DNA from 3 places in the Zoogloea sp. GW822-FHT05C07 genome. Region 3 is predicted to be linked to each of the others. Evidence: predicted binding sites of a transcription regulator. Region 3 holds the regulator's gene; each other region holds the start of a gene.
The links. Region 3 encodes FNR, which switches genes on or off when oxygen is low (the NO sensors DNR and NnrR bind a similar motif). Its sites were predicted from a motif close to TTGANCTAGNTCAA; they were not measured.

Region 1 (5,328 bases), 180 kb from region 3:
ATCCGCACATCACACGCGTGTTCTTCAACGGTGCAATGGCCGAGACGAGCTTCCGGCGTCATGTGCTCGGCTCACTGGCCTCGCGCCCGCTCACTTATCAGCGTTTGCCTTCCACCAGTCCGGCAAACGCCGCGTTCAGCTTTGCCAAGCGCCTGGAGGCCTGGCAAAGCATACTCGGGGAACCCGCACTTCAACGCTCCAGCACATAAATGCCCGGCGCATCGGCGAGCGCAGGAAAGGCCTCGCTTGCCACTGGCGGCGCGTCGACCAGCTCTCCGCACTGGGGTTTGAGCCAGGCCATCCAGTCTTCCCACCAGCTGCCAGCATGCTCCTCGGCCTGCTCATACCAGCCATCGGCGGTATCGCTGCGCCGTGCCTGCCCAACCCAGAACTTGCGCTTCGGCGGTTTGACGGGCGGATTGACGATGCCGAGGATATGCCCGGAACTGGAAAGCACGAAGCGCTTCACGCCGCCGACGTAGTTCATTGTGCGGAAAGTCTGCCTCCACGGTGCGATGTGATCGTCTTCGGCCGACACGGCATAGACGGGCTGGCTGATAGCGCCCAGATCGATGGGCTCACCCGCCACCGTAAGGTGGTCCTTGTCGATCAGGTGATTGTGCAGGTAGAGCTCACGCAGATACCAGGCATGCATTGTGTACGGCATGCGTGTGGTATCCATGTTCCAGTAGAGCACATCGAAAGGCGGCGGTGTTTCGCCGTACAGCCAGCCATGCACGATGTAGTGCCAGATCAGGCTGTTCGAACGCAACAGGCGGAATGCCGAAGCCATCTCGGCGCCGTCCAGGTAGCCCTTGCGCTCCATGTTCTGGGTGATGAAGCGGATGCTGCCTTCGTCGATGAAGACTTCGATGTCGCCCGGTTTGTGAAAATCGACCAATGTGGTGAGCAGCGTCCAGTGGGACACCGGCACGTCATCCGGCGCGAAATGACGGTTCGCCCAAGCCATGTAAGTACTCAATGCCGTGCCACCGATGCAGTAGCCCACCGCATGTACCTTCGACGCACCAGTCACCCCGCGGGCTGTGTCGACGAGGGCCTGAACGCCCTCGATCAGGTAATCGTCGAAACTGACATCCCGCATCTCTGCCCCGGGGTTCTTCCAGCTGGTGATGAAGACATCGAGGCCCTGGTCCAGCAGATAGCGGATCATGCTCTTCCTGGGATTCAGGTCGAGGATGTAGAACTTATTGATCCACGGAGTGACGATCACGACGGGCGTCCTGTGCACCTGCGCCTTCGTCGGCGTGTAATGCAGGACCTCCAGCAAGCGGTTGCGGAACACCACCTTGCCCGGCGTGGTGGCCAGGTTCTGGCCTACAGTGAAATCACTGGGGTCGGTCATCCTGATATTGCCGGCTTCCATATCGTCGAGAAAATTCCGGAAGCCCCGCGCCAGGCTCTCACCCTTGGTTTCCACGGCCAGCCGCATCGCCACCGGGTTCGTCCAGAAAAAATTCGACGGTGCCACCGCATTGAGCCATTTCCGCCACCAGAATGCCGCCCGGCGCCGCTCCTTCTGGGACAGGCCCGGGGTGTCGTAGAGCATGTCCTGGACATGGTGGGTCATAACCAGGTACCACTCCTTCATCAGATCCCAGGTCGGCGACTCAGCCCAGGCCGGGTCGGCAAAACGGTTGTCGTCTTCATGCGGATGAACCGGATCCTCGCTCGGTAGGCCGAGCAGACTTCGCCAGGTGTGCCATTGCAGCGCCCACAGGCTGCCCGACATGCGCGCCATGGCCTCCGCCAGTTCCTGGGGATGAGCAGACCATGCCAGTTGCGCGTGCACAAGTGGTGCAGCCATGCCGAGCGGATCGATCGACGACTCGACCGAGTCATGCAACTGCCTCAGCGATTTGCGGGCTAGATCAAGTGGTGGCGCGGGGTCACGGCGGGACATGATGCAAAACTCCTTTCATACAGGATGGATTGGCGGCCGGCAGCGTGAGCCGGACCCACGGAATCTTGTGCTTGTCGAAATCGTGATCCTGCCTTGAAGGCCAACCGTTGATATTCGTCAAGCCGTCCCCGAACAGACTGCGCCTTATAATGGGACACCCAGTTCCCGACAGGATCGACATCATGTTCAAGAACATTCTGGTACCAACCGACGGTTCCGAGCTCTCCGAATCCACGGTGACCAGGGCGGTCAGCTTTGCCAAGGAAGCCGGCGCGCGCATCACCTTCTTCTACGCCCAGCCGGATTTCCCGATGCCCATCTACGGCGAAGGCGCCCTGATAGACCCGACCACCCCCGAACAGTTCAGTCGCGCCGCAGCCGCCGAAGCGGAGGCGATCCTGTCCCGCGCACGCGCCAACGCAGAAGCCGCCGGCGTCGAATCGAGCGGCGACACCCTCGTCAGTGAAGTCCCCTATGAAGCGATCATCGAAGCCACCGAGCGCAACGGGTGCGACCTGATCTTCATGGCATCCCACGGCCGGCGCGGCCTGAGCGGCCTGCTGCTGGGCAGTGAAACCCAGAAGGTACTGACCCACAGCAAGGTCCCGGTGCTGGTCTATCGCTGAATCCCGGACCACGGGCATTCGCCCCACGTATCCAAAGGAAGGGCCTCGCAGAAACTGCGAGGCCCTTCTGTCTTGCAAGTACCGAAATTCCGGAACGCGGCAATCCGCCGAATCAGTCGGATTCCGTGTTGTTGATTTCCGCCGCTGTCTGCTGGAAAAACAGCGTGGTAAGGCTGGACGCGGCGCAAACAAGCCAGAAGCCGAAGAAACCGATCGAATACGTTGCAGTCGGGGAAAAATGCACCGGCTCACCCAGCAAGTACAGTTCCTGTGGATTGACCACAGTGAAGAAGACGATCTCGGCCACGCCTGCAACCAAGAACGAGGGCCATAGAACCTGGATCAGTTTCAGCATGCTCAAGCTCCCTAAATAAATGCGGGCCCCAAGGGGCCCGCGTCAGTCAGCTAGGAATGAGAATGTCGTTCGTCTTCTGCAATGTGCTTCTGGGCAAAACGGTACAGATACCCAGCCATCACAATGACGAACCCAATCGTGAACAAGCTCAGCAGTCCAATGTCGCTACCGAACAATTCCTTCCAGGCCATGACTTCCTCCATGTCAATCAACAGGCTTCAGATCCGATGAATCGATCCGGATCTCCGTCTCTGTGGGGAGGAATGCGGCCCCTGACAGCCTCCAGCTGCGGGACTCATCTTCTATCAACACCTTCCAGTGGGCGCTCACCAGTTCATTCTGGAGACGTCCGCGATACATACCTTCACTGCGTTCCATGACGAGTTGCTGGTCCAGTCCGCCACGGGTCGGGTGGGCCAACGTCACCATCAACTTGGCCGGCAGCTCAACCCCCGGCTTGGCCTGGAGTGCCACAGACAGCCCGTCCGCGCTAAATCGGACCTCGGCCTTCAAGCCCAGGTTGGCCGCTACGCCAGCCCTTGCCAACGTCTGATTGATCGCCAGCCCCTGCTTGTAGTAGTCATCAGCCACCATGCCGTCGAAGGACGTCACGGCCAGCCACATGGTGATGCTGCCACCGATGATCGCCGTCACCGGCATCAGCATCAGCAACCAGGTCCAGTGCTCCTTGTACCAAGGGGTGGAAGAAACCTGATTCGGGGCCATTGCTCTTTGATTCATATATAAATTTCTCTACTGCGGTATCAGGAACACCGACTTCTCCCGTACCGCCACGGTTTCGTCGTCCAGCGCCTTCACTTCGATATACACGGTGTTGGAGCCGGGCTTGCCCGACTCGGGCGGCGCCGCCACTTCGATGGTGACCGACTTCAGTTCCGCCGCATCGAGCTCGATCGGCCCGGCCGGGCTCAGCTTCACCCCATCCAGCCCGCTCGCCGACAGGGCGTAACGCCGCGGCTTCTCGGTCATGTTCATCACCTGCAGATTGTACACGTTGGCGATCAGCCCCCCTTCGATCTCCCGGCTCAGCGTCGAGCGGTCCTTGATCACATCGACCCGCAGCGTCGAGCGCGTCGCCAGGCCCCACACGAAGGCCGTGCACAACGCCATCAGCACGCCGGCGTAGATCAGTATCCGCGGGCGCATCACGTGGCCGAGGATTTCCTTCCTGCCCCAGTGCCGCTTCATCGCGTTTTCGGTGGTATAGCGGATCAGGCCCTGCGGGTAGTTCATCTTGTCCATCACCTGATCGCAGGCGTCGATGCAGGCCGCGCAGCCGATGCATTCGTACTGCATGCCGTTGCGGATGTCGATGCCGGTCGGGCAGACCTGCACGCAGATGCCGCAATCGACGCAGTCGCCCTTGCCGACCGTCTGCGGGTCGACGCCCTTGCGCCGCGGGCCACGCGGCTCGCCCCGCTCGGGGTCGTAGGTGATCACCAGCGTGTCCGGGTCGAACATCACGCCCTGGAAGCGGGCATACGGGCACATGTATTTGCAGACCTGCTCGCGCATCACGCCGGCAAACAGGTAGGTGAAGCCGCCGTAGAAGCAGATCCAGAACAGCTCCCACGGGCCGAAGCTGAAGCTCGCCGCTTCGCTCAGCAACTCGTGGATCGGCGTGAAGTAGCCGACCAGTGTGAAACCCGTCCACAGGGACAGCAGGCCCCAGGTGCCGAACTTGGCGCCCTTGATCGCCAGCTTGCGAACGCTCAGCGGGGCCTGGTCCAGCTTCATGCGCTGCGCGCGGTTGCCTTCGATCTTCTCCTCGATCCACATGAAGATCTCGGTATAGACGGTCTGCGGGCACGAATAGCCGCACCACAGCCGCCCGGCCACCGCGGTGAAGAAGAACAGGGAATACGCACTGATGATCAGCAGCACCGCCAGGAAGAACACGTCCTGCGGCCAGAAGATCCAGCCAAAGATGTAGAACTTGCGCTGCACCAGGTCCAGCAGCACGGCCTGCCGGCCGTTCCACGGCAGCCAGCACAGGCCGTAAAACAGGATCTGCGTCGCCCACACCAGGATCCACCGCCAGGTGGCAAAGCGCCCCGTCACCGCGCGCGGGTAAACCTTCTGGCGGACGGCGTAGAGGGTGTCCTCCGCTTCAGCCGCCTGCACGGTCGAAGGACTGATCTTCTTGGCAGCTTGGGTGTCTGGCTGACTCATGATCGCAATATCAAAATATTCTTATATTCAAACTCAAAAACACCCCGGGACCAGCCCGGGGAGTTCTTGATAGCGAGCATTGCTGCGTCTCGCCGAAAGCTTACTTCTTCTCTTCAGCCGGAGCCGCGGCGTTCTTGGAAAGGCTCAGCACATAGCCGGCAAGCAGATGCACCTTGTCCTCACCGAGGAAGTCCTTCCAGGCCGGCATGCGGTTGGTACGGCCATGGGTC
Region 2 (5,328 bases), 1.6 Mb from region 3:
CATGCCGAAGCGTCGGGTGCCCAGCTCGAAGGAGGTCGGCGCGGCCGGCCGCGAGATGCTGTCCGCGATGTTCCCGATGGCGGTGTTCGCACCGGTGCGGGCCACCAGCACCTGCGCCGTGCCGCTGATCACCGTGGTGCCCATGAACACCGCGTTGCCCGCTTCCTGCAGGTCGTTGCCGGCGGCGGGCGTGCCCGCCCGCTTCTCGACCGGGTAGGTTTCCCCGGTGAGCAGGGCCTGCTTGACGAAGAAGTCCCGTGCCTCGATCACCCAGCCGTCGGCCGGAATCAGATCCCCGGCGGACAGCTGGATCAGGTCGCCGGGGACCAGGCTGCTCACTGCCACCTCCAGCAGCTTGCCGTCGCGTTGCACGCTCGCCTTTACCGACACTTCCTGGCGCAGCTTGTCCGCGGCGGCGCCGGCCCGGTATTCCTGGACGAAATCCAGCGTCACGCTGAGCAGGACGATGCAGGCGATGATGATGAAATCCGCCACAGCCCCGGTAAAGGCCGATACGGCGCTGGCGGCCAGCAGGATGACGACCAGGGGGTTTCTGAAGCGGGACAAATACTGGCGGAGCAGTGATGCCTCCCGGTGCTGCCGGAAGACATTGGGTCCGAATTCGACCTGGCGCGCCTTCGCCTCGGCCCCGGACAGGCCGGTGACCGGGGCTGGTGGCGTTTCCCGCCACCATGCTGAGTCAGTGTCCCTGGCATCACGCGGCATGGCGTGGTATCCCTCTTAAGGTTCTTCCGCGAGGCTCCACGATCATAGGCCAATGGATCAGGCATGGCCGAAGAGATATCCGGCTTTCAGTCAAGGGTCCGTGCTAGATTGCAGCCAGCCCCGCCACCAGGGTACGCCACGAGGGCGTGCGGCCATACCATGACAGTTGCACACTGGTCCCTCCTGATCGGCATCCTGCTGATCACCATGCTCCTGACGGGAACGCTGCTGGCGCGCCTGCCGGTGAGTGCGGCCATGGTCTATCTCGGCCTGGGTTATCTCCTCGGGCCTGGCGGCATGGGTGTCATCGAGCTCGATCCGTTCGGCCAGGCGGGGTTGCTGACCCTGATGAGCGAGGTGGCGGTGCTCATCTCCCTGTTTGCCATCGGCCTGAAGCTGGGCGTGCCCATGTTCGACCGGCGTTGGCTGGTGCCCTTGCGCCTGGCCTTTCCGGTCATGCTCATCACCGTTGGGCTGATCGCTTGCCTCGGCGTCTTCGGACTGGGTTTGTCGCTGGGGGCGGCCGTACTGCTCGGCGGCATTCTGGCCCCCACGGACCCCGTCCTGGCGGCTGGTATTCAGTCCGAATCCGGGAACAGTCCTGACCGGGTGCGCTTCAGCCTCGCTGGAGAAGGTGCCCTCAATGATGGCTCGGCCTTTCCTTTTGTCCTGCTTGGCCTCGGTCTATTGGGTCTGCACCCGCTCGGTAATGGTGGCTGGCATTGGCTGCTGGTGGACCTGCTGTGGTCGACGGCGGGTGGGTTGCTCATCGGGGCGATCCTCGGTGCGCTGATCGGCGAACTGGTTGTCTATCTGCGCACGCGGCACCAAAGTGCAGTGGGCCTGGACGAATTCCTGTCGCTCGGGCTCCTTGCGGTGTCCTACGGTGTCGCCCAGCTATGCCTGGCCTCCGGTTTTCTGGCGGTGTTTGCTGCCGGCTTTGCCATCAGCCGCGTCCGGGATGTGCCGTTGAGCGGTGAGGTGGCGCACCCCGAGCAGACAACGGTCTCTACCGGTGACCGTGCCAACTGGGCCACCCATCCCCACCATGCCAGCTCGGCCATGAATCGGGCGGTTCGGGGGTTCAACGAGCAACTGGAAAAGCTGGCGGAACTGGCGATCGTCCTCGTCATCGGAATCCTTCTTCCCACCGTTTCATCCGTGCCGGCAGCATGGTGGTTCATTCCGGTGTTGTTCCTGCTGGTCCGCCCCCTTGCCATCGTCGCTGGCATGGCCGGCGGGTCTTTCAGCAGAGCGCAGATGGGCATTGTCGGCTGGTTCGGCATTCGTGGTATCGGTTCGATCTTTTACCTGATGTTCGCCCTGGATCATGGTGTCAGCGGTCCGCTGGCCCAGGATCTGCTGAGCCTGAGCCTGCTGACGGTCACCACCTCGATCCTCGCCCATGGGATATCCGCGTTGCCGTTGATGAGCTGGTACGCGTCGCGCAAGGAGCGGGCGGGTAGGCCATGAGTGGCGATGTTGCCTGGCTGTTCGCGTTGGCTGAATCGTGGCGCATCCCCGCGTGGCTGGAGTGAGCGGGACGCAGAATTGACCGGCATCAATTCCGCGATCTGTATCGGCAGTAAACCATTTCGTCTGTTCCTTCTGCGGCCGGGCTGGTGGCGAAGAATGGCGGCTGCCGAGAAATGGGGAAAACGATGACTGCCGAGATCATGACTGCAACTGTAGCGGGACCAGGCTTCGAGGAGGCGCCGGGCGGGCGGATTCCTGGAAACAAGGGAATCTGGGTCGGAATCTGCTGCGAGTTCGTCGAATTCCTGGTCCTCTTCGTCGTCTATTTCGTCGCCCGCGCCCATTTCCCGGAGGCCTTCGAGAAAGGCGCGGAGGGCTTGTCCACCACGCTTGGCACCGTCATCACGCTGGTGATGATCAGCAGCAGCTTCTGCATCGCCTGCTCCACGGCGCTGATCCGCGCCGGGCGGCGCAGGGCCTCGATCGCCTGGCTGGTCGGTGGGCTGGTGTTGGCGCTGGGCTATCCGCTCGCCAAGAGCATCGAGATCCAGTGGAACCTGGCCCATGGCATCAATGGGCAGGCCGGCATCTTCTCGGGTGTTTATTACTACCTGACCTTCAACCACATGGTGCATGCGGTGTGGGGCATCCTCGGCATCCTGTGGGTGCTGGCGCGCCACCTGGCGGGCGGCTATTCGGCCGACGACTACAGCGGCCTGGAGGCGCTGGCCTGCTACTGGCACGCCACCGACATCATCTGGCTGGTTATCTTCTCCTTCTTCTACGTGCTGGTGTGAGCATGAACGACATGCACCGTGAATCGGCGGCCCCGCTGGCGCCGTTCGTGAAGACCTGGCTCGGCCTGCTCGCGCTGACCGGGCTGTCGCTGCTGCTGGGCCATGTCCTGCATGGCCAGGCCGGGCTGCAGTGGTTGGTCGCCGCCGTCCTGTGGCTGAAGGGCTGGCTGGTGATTCGCCATTTCATCGAGGCCGACAGCGCCCATCCGCTGATCCGCCGCGTGCTGTACGGCTTCATCACGATCACGCCGGTGCTGCTGCTGGTGACCGCCCTGTTCGGCCGCCAGCTGGCGCGGCTGACGACGCTGTAGCCGGCGCGGCCGTGCATCCGGTAACCGGAGCTTTCACGGTCTTTACACGGGCTTAAAGAAATCTAACCCGCGCCACGGCAATACTCGGGGCATTTCCCTCTGCCCCCCGGATTGCCATGAAGACCCGCTTCCTGCCCCTGCTGACGGCTTCCACCCTAGTCATTGCGTCCTGCGCACCCCTGCGTGGGCCTGGTGGCCCCGGCGGCGAGCCGCCGGGGCAGGGCGGCATGGGCCGTGGCGGCGGTGGGGCGATGGTGGTGGAGCAGATCCAGGCCCAGCTGCAGCAGACCGCCGAGGCCCTGCAACTGACGCCGCGCCAGCTGCCCCTGTGGGAGGCCTACCAGGAGAAGGTCGGCGCGCTGATGGCCGACCAGCTCAAGCTGTCGTCCTACGCGGCGGTGTCCCAGAGCGCGCCGAAGCAGGTCGCCCAGAAGGTGGAGGTGGTGCGCAATCGCCTCGCCGCGATGGAGGACATCCAGGACGCCGCCGAGAAGCTGTACGCCACCCTCGACGACACGCAGAAGAAGATCGCCGACCAGCGCCTGGCGCAGACCGTGCCGGCGCTGTATTCCGGCCTTGGCGATGCCGCTGGCGGGTCCGCCGAACGGAAGGACGGCCAGGACCAGCGCGGTGCCGGTGGCCGCGGCCGCCGTGGTGGCGGTAGCGGTGGCGGCCCGGGCAGCATGGGCGCGCCCGACGGCATGGGGGGCGGCTTCGGCCGCATGTAAGCCGCCAATAATTGCCGGATCCCGATAGCCGTCTGCCGTTTCCGGACAGGCGGCGGCCTCGTCCCGACATATCGTCCTTCCGCCCGCCCGGCCCTCCGGGTTTCAGGGCGGGCGCGTCAAGCGGACCACAACGATATGAGGAGACAAGGCATGACGGCGAATACTTTGACGGCCGTTCTGGATTCCGTACTGGACCAGGCGGTGAACCGGGCCGGCGGCGTGCCCGGCGTGGTGGCGATGGCCACCGACCGGGACGGCAATTTCTACGAAGGCTGCGCGGGGCTGCGGGAGCTGGGCGCCGAGCCGGCGATGACGCTCGATTCGGTCTTCGCGATCTTTTCCACCACCAAGGCGCTGACCGGCACCTGCGCGATGCAGCTCATCGAGGAGGGGCGCCTGTCGCTTGCCGACCCGGTGCGCAAGTACCTGCCCGAGTTCGCCGAGCTGCAGGTGCTCGACGGCTTCGACGCGGCGGGCCAGCCGCGCACGCGGCCGCCAAAGCGTGACGTGACGATCAACGACCTGTTCCTGCACACCTCCGGCCTCGGCTACGAGTTCTTCAGCCAGGACGACCTGCAGTACCGCACGGCCAACGAGATCCCGACCATCGTGTCGTGCGAGTTCCCGTCCATCCGCAGCGTGCTGCTGCACGATCCGGGCGAGCGCTGGACCTATGGCGTCAACATCGACTGGCTTGGGCTGGTGGTCGAGGCGCTGCGTGGCAAGCGCCTCGGCGAGGTGATGCAGGAGCGGATCTTCGCGCCGCTGGGCATGGCGGACATCGGCTTCACGATGTCCGAGTCCATGCGGGCGCGCCGCGTGACCATCCACGAGCGGGCCGCCAACGGCGCGCTCAGCCCGTTGCCCGAACTGGTGCTGCCGCAGCCGCCGGCGATGGACTGCGGCGGCCACGGGCTGTACGCGACGGTCGGCGAGTACATGAAGTTCATCCGCATGCTCCTCAACGACGGCGCCGGCCCCCACGGCCGCGTGCTGCGCCCTGAGACGGTGGCACTGATGACCCGCGACGGGCTCGGTTCCCTCGAATGCACCGGCTGGCCCACGTCGATCCCGTCCCTCGCCAACGCCGGCAGCTTCTTCCCCGGTGTGTCGAAGGGCTGGGCCTACACCTTCATGACCAACCGGGCGCCGACACCGTCGGGCCGCCCGGCCAATTCCCTGGCCTGGGCCGGGCTGGCCAATTCCTTCTACTGGATCGACCGCCAGACCGGCATCGGCGGCTACTGGGCGACCCAGCTGCTGCCTTTCCAGGACTGCGTGGCCTACCCG
Region 3 (5,328 bases):
GCGCCCTTGTAGAAGCGCCGCCCGATCCAGAACTGCACCGGCGTCGCCAGCAGGCACTGCAGCCAGCGCGGCAGCCACTCCGCATGATGCTCGCCCGCCCCCAGAACGCCGGAGAACATCCCGACCATCTGGACCAGGAAGGGTGCGCTGAGCAGCGCCGAAATCCAGAACAGCCGCAGCTCGGCGCGGAACTCGGCCTCCTTGCGCAGCTTGTCGGCCTCGCGGTCGCGGGTGATGACGGGAGTCGCATCGAAACCCGCTTTCCGGATCGCAGCAATGATCGCCGCCGGCTCGGACAACCCCGGCACGTAACGGACCCGCGCGGTTTCCGCGGCAAAATTGACGCTGCCCTCCACGCCGGGCAGACGATTGACGACCTTCTCGATGCGCGCCGCGCAGGCCGCGCAGCTCATGCCGGACAGGCTCAGCTGCAGCGTCTGGGGCGCCACGTCGAAGCCGGCCTTGCGGATCGCCGCCAGAATGTCCGGCGCACCGGCACCATCGGGCGCCGCAGCCAGGCGAGCCTTGCCGGTGCCGAAATTGACCTCGGCGCTAACGCCGGGCAGCCGGTTGAGCACCTTCTCGAGCCGCGTCGCGCAGGCCGCGCAGCTCATTCCCGAGACCGGCAGGTCGTAACGCATACCTGGCTCGTTCCCCATGCTTAGCTTCCCTCAGCCCACCAGCAGCACGGGCAGCGTGGCCCGCTGCAGCACCCGCGTTGCTACCGAGCCGACAAATAGATCCGCCACCACGCCGCGGCCATGCCGACCGAGGCACAGGTAATCGCATTCCAGAATGGTCGCCTGATGGAGCACCACGTCGGCCGGCTGGCCCACGAGGATATGCGGCGTTACTTGCAAACCGGCCGCCTTGAGGCGGGCCAGCGGCGCCTTGAGCACGCCTTCGCCTTCATCGCGGTAATAGGCATCCAGGGCTGCCCGGGCCACGTGGCGGGTCGCGAACTCGATGGGAATCGGCGGATGCACATACAACACATGCACATCCGGCACGCTCTTCAGTTGGCCCGCCAGCGCGATCACCTGATCGACGACACGCTCGGCTACCGGAGAATCATCGACGGCCAGCAGGATTTTCATGATTCGCTCCGCCTTCCAGGAAAAGACTCAGAAATGGCAAACCACGCCATTCCACAGATTGCTGCCGAGGGTCGGCGTCGTCACCAGGCCGTACACGCCGAAGGCCAGCACCACCAATCCAGACCCCGTCCGCACCGCCCGGTTCCGCACCACGTCGCGCAGACGCTTGAGCAGCATGCCGGCGAGCAGCAGGTTGGGCAGCGTGCCAAGGCCGAAAGCCAGCATCAGGCCCGCGCCGCGCTCGGCCGAGCCGGTCACCAGGGCCGTCGCCAGCACGCTGTAAACCAGGCCGCAGGGCAGGAAGCCCCACAGCAGGCCAAGCGGAAGGGCCTGACTCACGCTGCGCGCCGGCAGGAAGCGCCGGGTCAGCGGCTGGATGCGCGCCCACAGCTTGTGGCCGAGTTGCTCGACGCCGGACAGGGCCCGTGTGAAGCCGGTCAGGTAGAGCCCGAGCGCCACCAGCATCAGGTTGGCGGCCACGTACAGGACCAGCTGGATCGGCAGGATGTTGTTGAACAGCAGGCCGACCGTCCCGATCGCCCCCATCGCCGCGCCGGCCAGCGTGTAGCTGCTGATCCGCCCGACGTTGTAGGCCAGGTGCAGGGGCCAGTCACTGCGCCGCTGGCCGGGCAGCTGCACGGTCAGCGCGCTGACGATGCCGCCACACATGCCGACACAGTGGGTGCCGCCGAGCAGGCCGATGAGGAAGACTGCGAAATAGCCGGTTTCGGGCATGGAGATTCAACCTGGACAAACAAAAACGCCCCGTGGGCAACACGGGGCGCGTTCCAACACTTGGCTCGGCATTCTAGCCCGCCCACCTCGGAGCGGCCAGCCGGCCGGAAGTTCAGATCACCTTCGAGTAACGGGTGCGCTCCCGGTCGGCGCGCAGGTACTTGTCGAAGACCATCGCAATCGCCCGCACCAGCATGCGGCCGGCTGGCAGCACGGTGATCCACTGCTTGTCGATCTTCAGCAGGCCACCCTTCTCCATCTCGCGCAGGTCGGCGAGTTCGGCAGCAAAATACTTGTTGAAATCGATCAGGTGGGCGATCTCGATGGACTCGATGGACAGCTCGAAGTGGCACATCAGCGCCTGGATGATGGCCCGCCGCAGCAGGTCGTCCGGCGTCAGCTCGATGCCGCGCAGCACCGGCAGGCGGCCGGTGTCGATGATGTCGTAGTACTCGTCGAGGGTCTTCACGTTCTGCGCGTAGGTCGGACCGACCTTGCCAATGGCCGACACGCCGAAGGCCAGCAGGTCGCACTCCGCGTAGGTGGAATAACCCTGGAAATTGCGATGCAGGCGTCCCTGGCGCTGGGCCGTGGTCAGCTCGTCGTCCGGCTTGGCGAAGTGGTCCATGCCGATATACACGTAGCCCGCCTCGGTCAGGCGGCGAATCGCCAGTTGCAGGATCTGCAGCTTGGTCTCGCCGGACGGCAGCTGCGCGTCAACGATGCGGCGCTGGGGCTTGAACAGCGTCGGCAGGTGCGCGTAGTTGTAGATCGACAGGCGATCCGGCGACAGCGCCAGAATCTGCTCAAGGGTGCGGTTGAAGCTGATGACGTTCTGCTTGGGCAGGCCGTAGATCAGGTCCACGCTGACCGACTTGAAGCCATGGGCCCGCGCCGCGTCGATTACCAGCTTGGTTTCTTCCTCGCTCTGGACGCGGTTGACCGCCTTCTGCACGTCCGGATTGAAATCCTGAATGCCGACGCTCATGCGGTTGAAGCCGAGCTCGGCCAGCAGCGCAACAGTGGCTTCGTCCACCTTGCGCGGGTCCACCTCGATGGAATACTCACCGTCCGGCACCAGCGTGAAGTGCTTGCGGACCATGCCCATCAGGCGGCGCAGTTCGTCGTGGGACAGGAAGGTCGGCGTGCCGCCGCCCAGGTGCAGTTGCAGTACTTCCCGCGACCCGTCGAGCTTGGCCGCCTGCATGTCCACTTCTTTTTCAAGATAATCCAGATACTTGGCGGAGCGACCGTGATCCTTGGTGATGATCTTGTTGCACGCGCAGTAGTAGCAGATCGTATTGCAGAAGGGGATGTGGAAGTATAATGAGAGCGGTTTGCCGATTCCGCCGACAGTGCGCCTCCCGAGCCAATGCTCCAGGGCATCGGAGTTGAACGCCTCGACGAAGCGGTCAGCGGTCGGGTACGACGTATACCTCGGGCCATTCACATCAAACTTGCGAATGAGCTCGGGATCGAATATCAGGTCTTTTTGTGTCGTGTTCATGGTGCACTTCTGTTGGTTGCGCTGAACAATCGCAGAATCGATCCAAAACAGTATTGACGTGGATCAAAGGGCTCCAAACGTTGGTAAAACCATCCAGTTCAGGTGATTGCGCGTGCAGATGAAATCGGTGATTCCGGTGACGGTCGTGGACATCAAGGTCGCGTGTTCCCAGTGCAACCTGCGGGAGTTGTGTCTTCCCTTCGGCCTCGACCCCAATGAGATCGACCAGCTCGACGAGCTCGTCGGCAGCCGCCGCAAGATCAAGCGGCAGCAGCACCTCTACCGCTCCGGCGACAACTTCGAGGCGATCTACGCGATCCGCGCCGGCTCCTTCAAGACCGACGTGATCCTCGAGGACGGCCGCGACCAGGTGACCGGCTTCCAGATGACCGGCGAAGTGCTGGGCCTCGACGGCATCAGCACCGAGCACCATTCGTGCAACGCCATCGCGCTGGAAGACAGCGAAGTCTGCGTGATCCCCTTCAACCGGCTCGAAGAGCTGTCACGGGAGGTGGAAAGCCTGCAGCACCAGTTCCACAAGATCATGAGCCGCGAGATCGTCCGCGACCACGGCGTAATGATGCTGCTCGGCTCGATGCGCGCTGAAGAGCGCCTGGCGGCCTTCCTGCTGAACATGTCCCAGCGCTTCACCGCGCGGGGCTTCTCGCCGTCCGAATTCCACCTGCGCATGACCCGCGATGAGATCGGCTCCTACCTGGGCCTCAAGCTCGAAACGGTGTCCCGCGCCTTCTCCCGCTTTCAGGAAGAAGGCCTGGTCGCCGTCCAGCAGAAGCACATCCGCATCCTCGACACACCGGGCCTGAAGCGCCTGCTCAACCACCACGCAGCCTGACCGCCGCCGGCCCTGGCCTTACAGCCAGGCCAGCCAGCCGAGCGGATTCTTGCTGACCGCCACCGACACTATCCACGACAGCGTCGCCAGCGCGCCCACATAGGCCGCGGCGCGCAGCCCACGCGGGCGCCTCGCCTTCAGCGCAACACTCCCCAGCCCGATATAGACGAGCAAGCCCAGCACCTTGGCGGTCAGCCAGGCATGCACGAAGGGATATTGGGCCGCCATCCAGGCCAGGCCGAGCGCACTGGCCAGCAGGCAGGAATCGACGATATGCGGCAGTACCCGCGTCAGGCGGGCCTGCAACAGCGGCGAACCGCTCAACGACCACCAGCCCCGCAATGCGAAGCCGCAACCACTGAGCACCACGCAGGTAATGTGGAAATGCTTGAGAGCCAGATACATGCCGCGCCTCCATCGTTCCGCGGCAAAGCCCCAGCTGCCGGCGGGCCCCGCGAAAGCGGGGCCGCAACACTTTAGCCGCGCAGCACGCCAACTTCCAGTGCGGCAAACCAGTTGATGAATCGCTGTACATCGGCGCCCTGGTAGATGGCCCCGTGCTGCGGCACCAGCATGTCGATCTCCAGGCGGGAAACGCGCTCGCACCAGTCGCGCTTGGCCCGGTCCGAGCCCATCCAGCGCTTGTGGAAACCTTCCGCATGACGGATATGGCGGGAGAAGTCCTGCACGTACAGCTCGTTATGGTCAGCCGGCAGCAGGGCCGCACCGACATCGCCCGAAAACAGGATTTTGGCCTTCGGGTCGTACAGGTGGAAATTGCCGGACGAATGCAGGTAGTGGGCCGGGATCGCCTGCAGCTCCAGGCCGTCGAGGCGGATTGTCATGCCCGAATCGGGGATCGGCACAAAGGTCGAATCCTGCCCGCCGAAATGGGGCAGGAAGCTCTGCCAGAGCCAGCTCGTGTAGCACTTCAGATCGGGCTTGAACTCCAGCCACAGGGCCAGCGAGGAAATGATGTCCGGATCCTGGTGAGACGCGAAGATGCCTGCCAGCCGCGTCGGATCGCACTCCGCCGAAAGCGCGGAGAAAACCGCCGGAAAGATCTCGATCCCACCCGGGTCGCACAACAGGGCTTCTTCCCCGTGGGCGACCACGTATTCGTTGGTATCGATGAT

Region 1: a site for FNR is predicted at 2,032-2,045, ahead of AC3QL2_RS18255 (universal stress protein). Genes of this name have one in related genera too.
Region 2: a site for FNR is predicted at 2,278-2,291, ahead of AC3QL2_RS10375 (cytochrome c oxidase subunit 3 family protein). Genes of this name have one in related genera too.

What each region holds. Positions count from the first base shown of each region.
Region 1 covers NZ_CM179510.1:3,931,668-3,936,995, reverse strand. The annotation lists gene AC3QL2_RS18265 (DNA-deoxyinosine glycosylase) at 1-209, shown strand, start outside; gene AC3QL2_RS18260 (PHA/PHB synthase family protein) at 191-1,924, opposite strand; gene AC3QL2_RS18255 (universal stress protein) at 2,107-2,550, shown strand; gene AC3QL2_RS18250 (hypothetical protein) at 2,663-2,905, opposite strand; gene AC3QL2_RS18245 (DUF3149 domain-containing protein) at 2,956-3,096, opposite strand; gene AC3QL2_RS18240 (FixH family protein) at 3,110-3,631, opposite strand; gene ccoG (cytochrome c oxidase accessory protein CcoG) at 3,659-5,098, opposite strand; gene ccoP (cytochrome-c oxidase, cbb3-type subunit III) at 5,199-5,328, opposite strand, start outside.
Region 2 covers NZ_CM179510.1:2,199,212-2,204,539, reverse strand. The annotation lists gene mgtA (magnesium-translocating P-type ATPase) at 1-726, opposite strand, end outside; gene AC3QL2_RS10380 (cation:proton antiporter) at 886-2,199, shown strand; gene AC3QL2_RS10375 (cytochrome c oxidase subunit 3 family protein) at 2,388-2,999, shown strand; gene AC3QL2_RS10370 (hypothetical protein) at 3,002-3,310, shown strand; gene AC3QL2_RS10365 (Spy/CpxP family protein refolding chaperone) at 3,427-4,038, shown strand; gene AC3QL2_RS10360 (serine hydrolase domain-containing protein) at 4,189-5,328, shown strand, end outside.
Region 3 covers NZ_CM179510.1:3,754,604-3,759,931, reverse strand. The annotation lists gene AC3QL2_RS17430 (heavy metal translocating P-type ATPase) at 1-641, opposite strand, end outside; gene AC3QL2_RS17425 (universal stress protein) at 672-1,097, opposite strand; gene AC3QL2_RS17420 (sulfite exporter TauE/SafE family protein) at 1,125-1,832, opposite strand; gene hemN (oxygen-independent coproporphyrinogen III oxidase) at 1,945-3,339, opposite strand; gene fnr (fumarate/nitrate reduction transcriptional regulator Fnr) at 3,458-4,192, shown strand; gene AC3QL2_RS17405 (SirB2 family protein) at 4,211-4,597, opposite strand; gene AC3QL2_RS17400 (oxygen-binding di-iron domain-containing protein) at 4,669-5,328, opposite strand, start outside.